Regions from separate parts of the Marinomonas sp. IMCC 4694 genome, predicted to be linked through region 1. Evidence: predicted binding sites of a transcription regulator. Region 1 holds the regulator's gene; each other region holds the start of a gene.
What was found. The regulator LexA, encoded in region 1, represses DNA repair genes until DNA is damaged. The targets are predictions, from matches to a motif close to TACTGTNTANNTANACAGTA.
Positions count from the first base shown of each region.

Region 2: umuD (translesion error-prone DNA polymerase V autoproteolytic subunit) is a predicted target of LexA. The motif match lies at 1,361-1,380, and genes of this name have one in related genera.
Region 3: recN (DNA repair protein RecN) is a predicted target of LexA. The motif match lies at 1,264-1,283, and genes of this name have one in related genera.

Region 1 is NZ_VSRV01000001.1:1,558,873-1,562,150, forward strand. It holds gene topA (type I DNA topoisomerase) at 1-663, shown strand, start outside; gene FXV75_RS07120 (DUF6586 family protein) at 660-1,130, shown strand; gene FXV75_RS07125 (hypothetical protein) at 1,133-1,396, shown strand; gene lexA (transcriptional repressor LexA) at 1,516-2,139, opposite strand; gene dinG (ATP-dependent DNA helicase DinG) at 2,209-3,278, shown strand, end outside.
Region 2 is NZ_VSRV01000001.1:1,402,090-1,405,367, reverse strand. It holds gene umuC (translesion error-prone DNA polymerase V subunit UmuC) at 1-899, opposite strand, end outside; gene umuD (translesion error-prone DNA polymerase V autoproteolytic subunit) at 896-1,345, opposite strand; tRNA gene FXV75_RS06335 (tRNA-Met) at 2,279-2,355, opposite strand; tRNA gene FXV75_RS06330 (tRNA-Met) at 2,439-2,515, opposite strand; tRNA gene FXV75_RS06325 (tRNA-Met) at 2,591-2,667, opposite strand; tRNA gene FXV75_RS06320 (tRNA-Met) at 2,714-2,790, opposite strand; gene msrA (peptide-methionine (S)-S-oxide reductase MsrA) at 3,059-3,278, shown strand, end outside.
Region 3 is NZ_VSRV01000001.1:2,999,441-3,002,718, forward strand. It holds gene FXV75_RS13680 (sensor domain-containing diguanylate cyclase) at 1-660, shown strand, start outside; gene FXV75_RS13685 (hypothetical protein) at 811-1,164, opposite strand; gene recN (DNA repair protein RecN) at 1,363-3,033, shown strand; gene fur (ferric iron uptake transcriptional regulator) at 3,142-3,278, opposite strand, start outside.

The sequences.
Region 1 (3,278 bases):
GAAGAGGGTGAGTCTAAAGCTCTGATCAATAAGCATCGCTGCAAAATCTGCGGCTCAGCGATGGACAGTTACTTGATGGATGAGCATCGCAAACTGCATGTCTGTGGTAACAATCCAGCTTGTTCTGGTTATGAAGTGGAAAATGGCGTCTTTAAAATCAAGGGCTACGACGGTCCTGTGCTTGAGTGTGACAAGTGTACTTCTGAGATGCAGCTTAAAACCGGGCGATTCGGTAAGTATTTTGGCTGCACCAATGAAGCGTGCAAAAACACGCGTAAACTGCTGAAAAGCGGTGAAGCTGCGCCACCAAAAATGGACCCTGTTCCAATGCCGGATCTTGCTTGTCAAAAAGTAGAAGACCATTATGTTCTCAGAGATGGTGCGACGGGCTTATTTTTAGCGGCCAGTCAGTTTCCACGTAAGCGTGAAACGCGCGCGCCTTTGGTTGAAGAGCTGCTGCCTTATATGGATCAAATCGATCCAAAGTACCATTTCTTTAAAAAAGCGCCAAAGAAAGACGCAGAAGGTCGCCCTGCTATTATTCGTTACAGCCGAAAAACCAAAGAGCAATATGTAATGAGTGAAGAAGAAGGCAAGCCAACGGGTTGGAAGGCTTTTTATGTTGGATCAAAGTGGGTGATTGAGGAAGGTAAGAAAAAATGAGCAGTGCGAGTTTGGCGAGTGTAACAAATCAAAAGCTCGATACCGCTAGGCGCTTAATCCAGCAAGGTAAAACAAGCGATGAAGCGTGGTTAAATGCGGGTTTAGAAAGCTCGGCGGTATTTCAATTAAGAAGTGCACTTAACGGCTTATTAAAAGAAGTGTCGTCGTCTTATTCCTTATCAAGCTCGTTGGATGTGAATACATTGCTTGCTGAGACCACCAATAAGCAGATTGTAGTGCCGGTTTTGGCTGAGCTAGCGGATTTGTTATTGCGTTCTGAATCATGGTTTTATCAGCTCAATCAAGCGTATCTGGTACAGTTTGAATGTCGTTCGGCGCCGTCTTCTGTAGTGCAGTCTGATGCTATCATTGGTCGTGGGAGTGACGCAGGGGCGTCGGTAAGTTTTTACTTGGCTAAATTGGTTGAGTTGGTTTTACGTTTTAGAGAAGAGTCATCAGAGTATTAAGTATGAAAGAGTCCTATCTGGAAATTGTTGAGTTGGATAATGGTGATATTGTGTTACGTCCAGCCAGTGAAGAGGGTCAAGAAACAGAGCCTTTGGCAACGTTAACCATTTCCGATGATACCCGTTCTTATTTGAAGGATCGTTATTTTGATCTGGCTAAACACATGTTTCATGCTGGTATTGACTTTGTGTATTCAGAAGATGGTGATTTTGATGAAGCATATGACGCGGTAGAAGAAGAGTTAAGGCCTAAAATTCTGCATTGATTGCAACGTTCTCAAGTCTCTGTGCACGAAACCGACATTAAAAAGCGAAGTTATTACTTCGCTTTTTAATGGGTAGGGTGTGTATAAATGACATTATGTTATGGATGTGTTGCGAAAGGTTAATGGCCTTGGCGAATAACTCCTACTGACAGCCCTTCAATGGCAAAGTCCTCGGTTTCAAGGTCAACAATAATATCATTAAACGCTTCGTTCTCTGGCATGAGTCTGACGATATGACCGTTCTGTTCGAATCGTTTCACCGTGACTTCGTCACCAATACGAGCCACAACAATTTGACCATTGCGCACGCTGGTGGTTTTATGGACTGCCAACAGGTCACCTTCCATGATGCCAATGTCTTTCATGCTGGTTCCTGAGACCGATAAAAAATAATCCGCCTGTGGGGAAAACATCGTAGCCGGTATATTAACGTGGGAAGCAATGTTTTCTTGAGCTAAAATAGGAAAACCCGCAGCGACCTTGCCGATAACAGGCAGACCGAGATCTTCTTTTGCTTCTTCATTAATGGCACGATCCACCAAGCGAATGCCACGGGATGCACCAGACAGCATTTCTATTGCGCCCTTTTTGCATAAGGCTTTCAAATGCTCTTCGGCCGCATTGGGAGATTTAAACCCAAGCCGACGTGCGATTTCAGCTCTTGTGGGAGGAAAACCTGTTTCACCAATAAATTCGCGAATGGTTTCTAATACGTCAGATTGTCTTTGCGTTAATTTAATCATAGGGCATCTGGTTGTTTATACAGTAACTGTTATTATATACAGCATTCTTAACGATACTCAATAATATAAATGCTTTCAGACGAACTAAAAAAACAAATTCAACTTGCATACCGAGCGTCATTGGATGCCAAGTCACACAAACCAAGGGCTGGGCAGCGCCAAATGATTGGTGCGATTGCGCGCACCTTGGGAAACATCAAACAAGGTTCGGAAGGTGAGCGACTGGATGAAAAGCACGTTGCTGTAATCGAAGCGGGGACAGGGACGGGGAAAACGTTGTCTTATTGTTTAGCCGCGATCCCTATCGCCAAAGCGCGTGGACTGACACTGATTATCTCGACCGCTACGGTCGCGTTGCAGGAGCAGATTTTACATAAGGAATTGCCTGATCTTCTTGAGCACACGGAGTTGACCTTTAAGTATACACTCGCTAAAGGGCGAGGACGGTATTTGTGTTTGAACAACCTAGAAGGTTTTTTAAACTCAGAAGAGCAAGCAATGGACGACATGTTTGCTGGGTTGTTTGAGCAGCATTTAAGTTCTGAGGATATAAACACTGTCTTGTATCAAGAAATGGACGCAGCCTTGTCAAAAGGGGAGTGGGATGGCGATAAAGACAATTGGGCGGGTGTTGTACGAGACCAAGACTGGCGACGCTTAACGACCGACCATCAGCAGTGTACTAATCGCAATTGTGCAAATTATTCCGCGTGCCCATTTTTTAAAGCACGAGCAGAAATTGAGGTAGCCGATGTCATTGTTGCCAACCATGACTTAGTATTGGCTGACTTATCTCTGGGGGGGGGTGCCATTCTTACGCCGCCTAAAGAAACCATTTATGTCTTTGATGAAGGTCATCACCTACCAGATAAAGCCATAGGTCATTTTCGACATGACGTCCGCTTGCAGCAAAGCATCACTTGGTTGCGTCAGTTAGAAAAAAACTTGGTTAATTTAAAACAAGAACTCACTGACGATGTCAGCTTGACAGGGCAGTTGTTACTTAAAATTCCTCAGCAAATCCAAAGTATTGTGAATTTTATTCAATACGCCCAACAAGGTCTCGCGCCTTACATTCAGGGTTTAGGTCTGGATAGGGAAAATAATCAACACCGATTTGAATTTGGTTTAATCCCAGA
Region 2 (3,278 bases), 160 kb from region 1:
ATAAAAGGACTGGTTCGAATAAACACATTTACCACGCGACAAAGACGCTTTTCCTCACGCAGTTTCTCGGCGGCTCTGGTGGTGTACTTAGCAATGGCTTCCCACATTTCGCGCTTGTCTGTCACCTTATGACCAAATGATCGGCTGCAAATAATCTGCTGCTTTGTCGGCCTCACTAATTCTAAATCCAAGCACGACACACCATTCAACTCCCGAACGGTTCGCTCCAACACCACAGAAAACTCACGTCGAATCGATTTAGGATCCGCGTTCGCCAGATCGAACGCGGTATGAATCCCCCTCGCCTTTAACTTTGCCGTGGTACGACAACCAACACCCCATACATCACTTACATCCACAATTGCCAATAATCGCTTTTGTCTATCAGAGTCCATCAAATCCACCACCGAACCGGTTGCCGGGTATTTCTTCGCTGCATGATTAGCCAACTTCGCCAGCGTCTTAGTAGGCGCGATACCAATACCTACCGTAATGCCTGTCCATTGGTCGACCTTAGCTTTTACTTGCTTGCCGAACGCCAGCAAATCCGTAATATGATCAACACCCGTTAAATCCATAAAAGCCTCATCGATGGAATAGACCTCCAGCCGTGGCGCCGCTTCTTCCAGGATCGTCATCACCCGATTGGATAAATCAGCATACAGTGCATAGTTCGACGAAAAGCACACAATGCCGTGCTTTCGTATCTCGTCCTGAACCTGAAACATAGGCACGCCCATCTTGATGCCAAGCGCTTTTACTTCTTTAGAACGTGCGACAATACAACCATCGTTATTCGACAACACCACAACAGGCGTGTTTTTTAAATCTGGCCGAAACAACTTCTCGCAACTGGCGTAAAAATTATTGCAATCGACCAAAGCAAAGACTGTTTTCATCCGCCGCGCTCGTACTTACGAACCACGCCCGTGACCACACCGAAGATTTCCAGCCCAGACTCTTCAGTAATATGAATCGCTTTGTAAGCTTTATTTTTCGGACGAAGCAGTACATTAGGTTTTAGCTCCAGCGTTTTCACCGTCATCTCCCCATGAATACAGGCGATCACAATATCCCCATGACGTGCGGTTAACGAGCGATCGACTACCAACACATCACCCGAATAAATGCCCACATCAACCATAGAATCACCCTGAGCGCGCACATAAAAAGTCGCGTTTGGGTGAGCTACACAGAACTCATTTAAGTCTAAGGACTTTTCAACAAAGTCCTGAGCAGGCGAAGGAAACCCCGCTGATACCGAATCCACATACAAAGGGATTCGCACACTATTGGCCGCGATAAACACCGCCGACTCAGACACACCAAGATACGTCACACGCATGATCAACACCAAAATAACTGTATATTTATACAGTATAGTTTTAAGTGGTACAAATGACCAAGCGAATTTTTACAAGAGACAGGATTTCCGAATGTTTGCACTGAGATCAGGGGGGAGCATCATTCTTGACTCCGACACAACGCCCAGAATGAGACCCTAAATGCGCAGACTCGGTGAAGTTAGAGTGACTGAACTCTACTGAAGAGTAGATTAACCAGACTGGGCTTTATGATGAACTGGAAGCATCTGATAACCGCCCTCCGTCGAAACAGTCACCGCTTGAGGGCCAGAGAGTGAACGGTTACGAAAAAGTTGTATGGCGTTATTGTAGAAGCTAGAAAACAGGAGGCTTTATTTATTTTGTGTTAGAGAAATTGGTCACAAGAGCCTTCTACAAAACTTCTGACTGACAGATAGGCATCAGTCAAAAATATCAATAAAATACAACAAGTTAGAGAGTAATAGAACATTTAGAATAAAGACTATTTAAGTCCATTAATGGTCTTTCTGGTCACACAAAAATGTGACCACAAGATTAGCGCTATCTCAGAAAACCAAAACTGCCCTAAGCTCACAACTTCCTCATTTGGTGTCAATTAAAGTAAAAAACTGACAGTTTCCTTGCAAAGAATTTCACGTCAAAATAAACGTTTTGGTCACAATTTGGTCACAGATTCGCCACATGGAATTTTAAGCCTGTTTTGTCTTTTTGGACCGACGATTTACAAAAAATCTAAAAAAGATGACATTGAAGGTCAGATGGTAATATTTAATCAATCTGGTGACTGCAGCAAGCGTGTATCGGTGTAAAAACGAGTACCTATAATGACTCACTCTACAGACAAAACACTACAAAGACTTATCGAAATAAAGCCGGGTATTTTAAGTAAAGCACTGATATGGAAGGATATTTTTTAAAAGTATAATTTGAAATGGTTGCGGGAGCCGGATTCGAACCAACGACCTTCGGGTTATGAGCCCGACGAGCTACCAGACTGCTCCATCCCGCGACATTCTAAACTATTGATATATATATAGCTTATTTTCAGAAATGTAAGATAAAACTATGTGACCAAACTAGACTGATTCTAGTTGGTTGCGGGAGCCGGATTCGAACCAACGACCTTCGGGTTATGAGCCCGACGAGCTACCAGACTGCTCCATCCCGCGACATACTAAGCTATTGATATAGTTTAGGTTTTTATCTTTTTTGACGTTGAATTGTTGTGACCAAATTAACCTGTATGGTTGCGGGAGCCGGATTCGAACCAACGACCTTCGGGTTATGAGCCCGACGAGCTACCAGACTGCTCCATCCCGCGACAAATTAATTCTTTCAAGAATCACTGACAATTTCATTCGATTAGTTGGTTGCGGGAGCAGGATTCGAACCTACGACCTTCGGGTTATGAGCCCGACGAGCTACCAGACTGCTCCATCCCGCGACTAATCTTTGTTGCACTTAACTGTTTCTGGACAGTTAATGAATTACCATAAATGCGTAACCCGTGCTAACGAGGTGCGTATTATAGGGAGATCGGAGCAAGAGTCAAGTGTGTTTTACGAGAGATATGAAGTTAAGTGAAAATAGTTTTTCTATTTGTATTTTTAAACTCGAATCACATCAGAGCCGTAAAGTACTTGTAACCCTTCTTTACTCAATGTAAAAAATAACCATCTGAATCTTTCTACTACATCAACTAAGAGACCGCTATGACAAAAATTGCAGATATCTTGAAAAAGTCCGGTATTCCAAGCCAAGAGGAAGCGTTACCGGGCCGAAAGGCACCATTGGAAATTTCTGGGATTCACGCTGTTAATGGTGAACCCTTTACCCGCTCTTTAGATAATAAAGAAGCGAGCGTTATTCTTGGCATGGGTTGTTTCTGGGGTGCTGAGCGCAAGCTGTGGAATACACCTGGCGTACTGGTTA
Region 3 (3,278 bases), 1.4 Mb from region 1:
AATGGCAAAAGGATCCCCATTACAGTAAACGCAACCGTTAAAGAAAACGGCTGTATATACTGGAGTTTTTTTAATTCATCAAAACGAGACCAGCTCTACGACGAACTGATAAAAGCCCGTGAAAAACTGACCGAAGCATTAGAGAAAGTGAATATACTGGCCTCCCTTGACGACCTCACGGGGTTGCTAAACAGAAGGGAAATGAAACACAAAAGTGCCCACGCGATTGAAAAAGCCGCATCACAGGGGCAAACAGTCACTTTATTGTTGCTGGACATCGATCATTTTAAAAAAATCAATGATTCTTATGGTCATTTAGAAGGTGATAGAGTGTTAATGGCGCTTGGCACCTTACTCAAAAAATCAATAGAGCAGCAAAATAACATGGAAAAGATGGGCCTTGTTTCTCGTTTTGGCGGCGAAGAATTTTTGATTTTGCTTACCAATATCACCGAAGCTGATGCGCTATCGTTTTGCAACCGCTTACATCGCTCAATGGCTGACATTGTTGTTGGCGGTGCTCCTTTAAAAGCCAGCATAGGAGTGAGCACCTTAACACCTGGTATGACATTCGAAGCTCTGTTCACTCAAGCAGACGGCGCGATGTACCAAGCAAAAGAACGTGGCCGCGACAGGACAGAGATATTTACTAGTGCATAACCGTTCCTAAAACATAGAAAAATATTCCTATTGTCGGACAAACAGCATTCCCTACTCTGTATATCGCTAAATACCTCCCCCTAAGGGCGGTCTTACGACGGTCCTAATATCACAATTCACACCGACTTAATGGTGAGTACTGGATTGCTTTCAGCTGCGTTTTCTTTCTTTTAAAATCCAGTTTTTCTGTGACAATCGGCTTATTTGTTTTAGTCGAAAAAATGATGGGCTTTTTGACCCCATACCAATAACCGCTTTTCGTTGTTCTTTGGTTTTTCCGTAAGTCACCCTGTCGATTCTGGATCGGTTCACTGGATTGCCGTGAAGATCCGTTTCGACAATCGCAAGATGGTCCGCGTTTAAATCCACACCTAATGGTCCCAGTAGGTAGCTTCCGCGCAGGCAGAGGAAAAGTACCATTGTGACACTGATTCCATGCCGCTCGGTAACGAATACTTTTTTCGCCCAAACGGATAGTTTCATGGGCAATACAATATTATGCATGCCTGTACCGTACAATATTGTGTGGAGTAGATTTTAGCCCTCATCTAAACGTCCATAATACAAAAAATCGCTAACAAGGCTTGCCAAAAAACCAACAATTACTGTATAAATAACCAGTTACTGTATGAATAACCAGCTAACATGTGAATTATCCGTAAAATACCACTGTGTAAACAGACTCTTTTTTTGGAGCTTTATATGCTGACCAGCATCGCCATTGCCAACTTTGCTATTGTTGAATCCCTTGAGCTAGAATTCAAAAAAGGCATGACTGTCATTTCAGGGGAAACTGGGGCTGGAAAATCCATCATGGTAGACGCTTTGTCATTATGCCTTGGGGATCGTACCGATGCCGCCGTTGTCAGGCACGGGCAAAAAAAAGCTGACATCAGCGCCAGCTTCGACATTCAACAGTATCCACACGTACACAAATGGCTAGAAAATAGAGATTTAGAACACGAACAGCATTGCATTTTACGCCGTGTTATCAGCAAAGAAGGCCGCTCCAAGGCTTATATAAATGGTCGCCCTTGTACACTCAGCGATTTAAAAGACGTTGGCAGTCAACTGGTCGACATTCATGGGCAACACGAACACCAGTCGCTTTTAAAAAAGAACGCCCAGCGCCAACAGCTCGATGCTTATGGGCAGCTAACGGATCTCAGTAAACGTGTCAGTTCACAGTACACAACGTGGCGTCAACTCAAAGAAGCCTTGTCTGCCCAACAAAACCGATCTTCTGAGCAAGACGCGAAAATTCAGTTGCTGTCTTATCAAGCACAAGAATTGCAACAGCTCGACCTCAAAGAAGGCGAGATAGAAGCCCTCGAAAACGAACAGGCGTTTTTATCCAACATCGCCGATTCTCAATGTAAGGCCTATCAAGCCAGTGGTATTTTAGTCGACAGCGACGAAGGCAATGTATGTTCACAACTGCATCAGGCCATTAGCAGCGCCAGCCAAATCCGCCCAGCAACAAAAGCCCTAGAAGAAGCCCTAGAAATGATGAACGCGGCGCTCATTCAAGCCCAAGAAGCCGCTGACAGCTTACACCATTATCAAGATACCTTAGAACAAGACCCAGAACGTCTTACTGACATTGAACAGCGGCTGTCTGACATTTACGACACAGCGCGCAAGCACCGTACGCTTCCAGAAGGACTTTTGTCCCTAAGAGAAGGTGTCGAAGCCGAATTAGAAAGTCTAAAAGGCAGCGAGGAAAGTATTGATGTTTTAAAAGAAAAAGAAGAGCAGGCTTACGAACAACTCACCGCACTGGCTACCGCATTAACGGAAAAGCGGATTATGGCCAAAGATGACTTGGCACAAAAAGTCGAAGAGCAAATACACGGATTAGGCATGCCTCATGCGCGTTTCTTTATTCAATGTCAGCCGCTCAATCAAGTAACCGCACATGGCTTTGAAGATGTGGAATACATGATAGCCTCTAACCCGGGCCAACCGGCTCAGCCGCTGCGTAAAGTCGCCTCCGGCGGAGAATTATCCCGTATTAGCTTAGGCATTCAAGTTGTCACGGCACACACTTCGATCATTCCTACCTTAGTGTTTGATGAGGTCGATGTGGGCATCAGTGGTGGCACGGCTGAAGTCGTTGGACGCATGTTGCGTTCAGTGGGCAACCGCGGTCAAGTGTTCTGTGTGACCCATCTGGCTCAAGTCGCCGCCCAAGGAAACCAGCATTTGCGTGTTAGTAAGTTAGTTGCAGATGAAGCAACCTCGTCTCAAGTTGAACAACTAAAAGACCAAGATCGCACACAAGAAATCGCACGTTTATTGGGGGGATTAGAGCTCACCGAACAAACCCTTGCCCATGCACGAGAAATGCTAGGCAATGTTCAGCTTCAATAACACTCACAACGTCAGAAAATAACGATGTTTTCTGATCAAAACGACAACCATAAAAAAGGCGTGAACAGTAACGTTCACGCCTTTTTTATGGGTTAAATCGAAAGCTGTTTATTTTTTCTTTGGGCGAACGTAAAGAATCAAACTGTGATCTTCAATCTCAAAACCATGCTCTTCAGCAATCTCATGCTGACGCTTTTCAATAATAGGATCGACAAATTCAATAACCTTACCTGTATCAAGGCAAA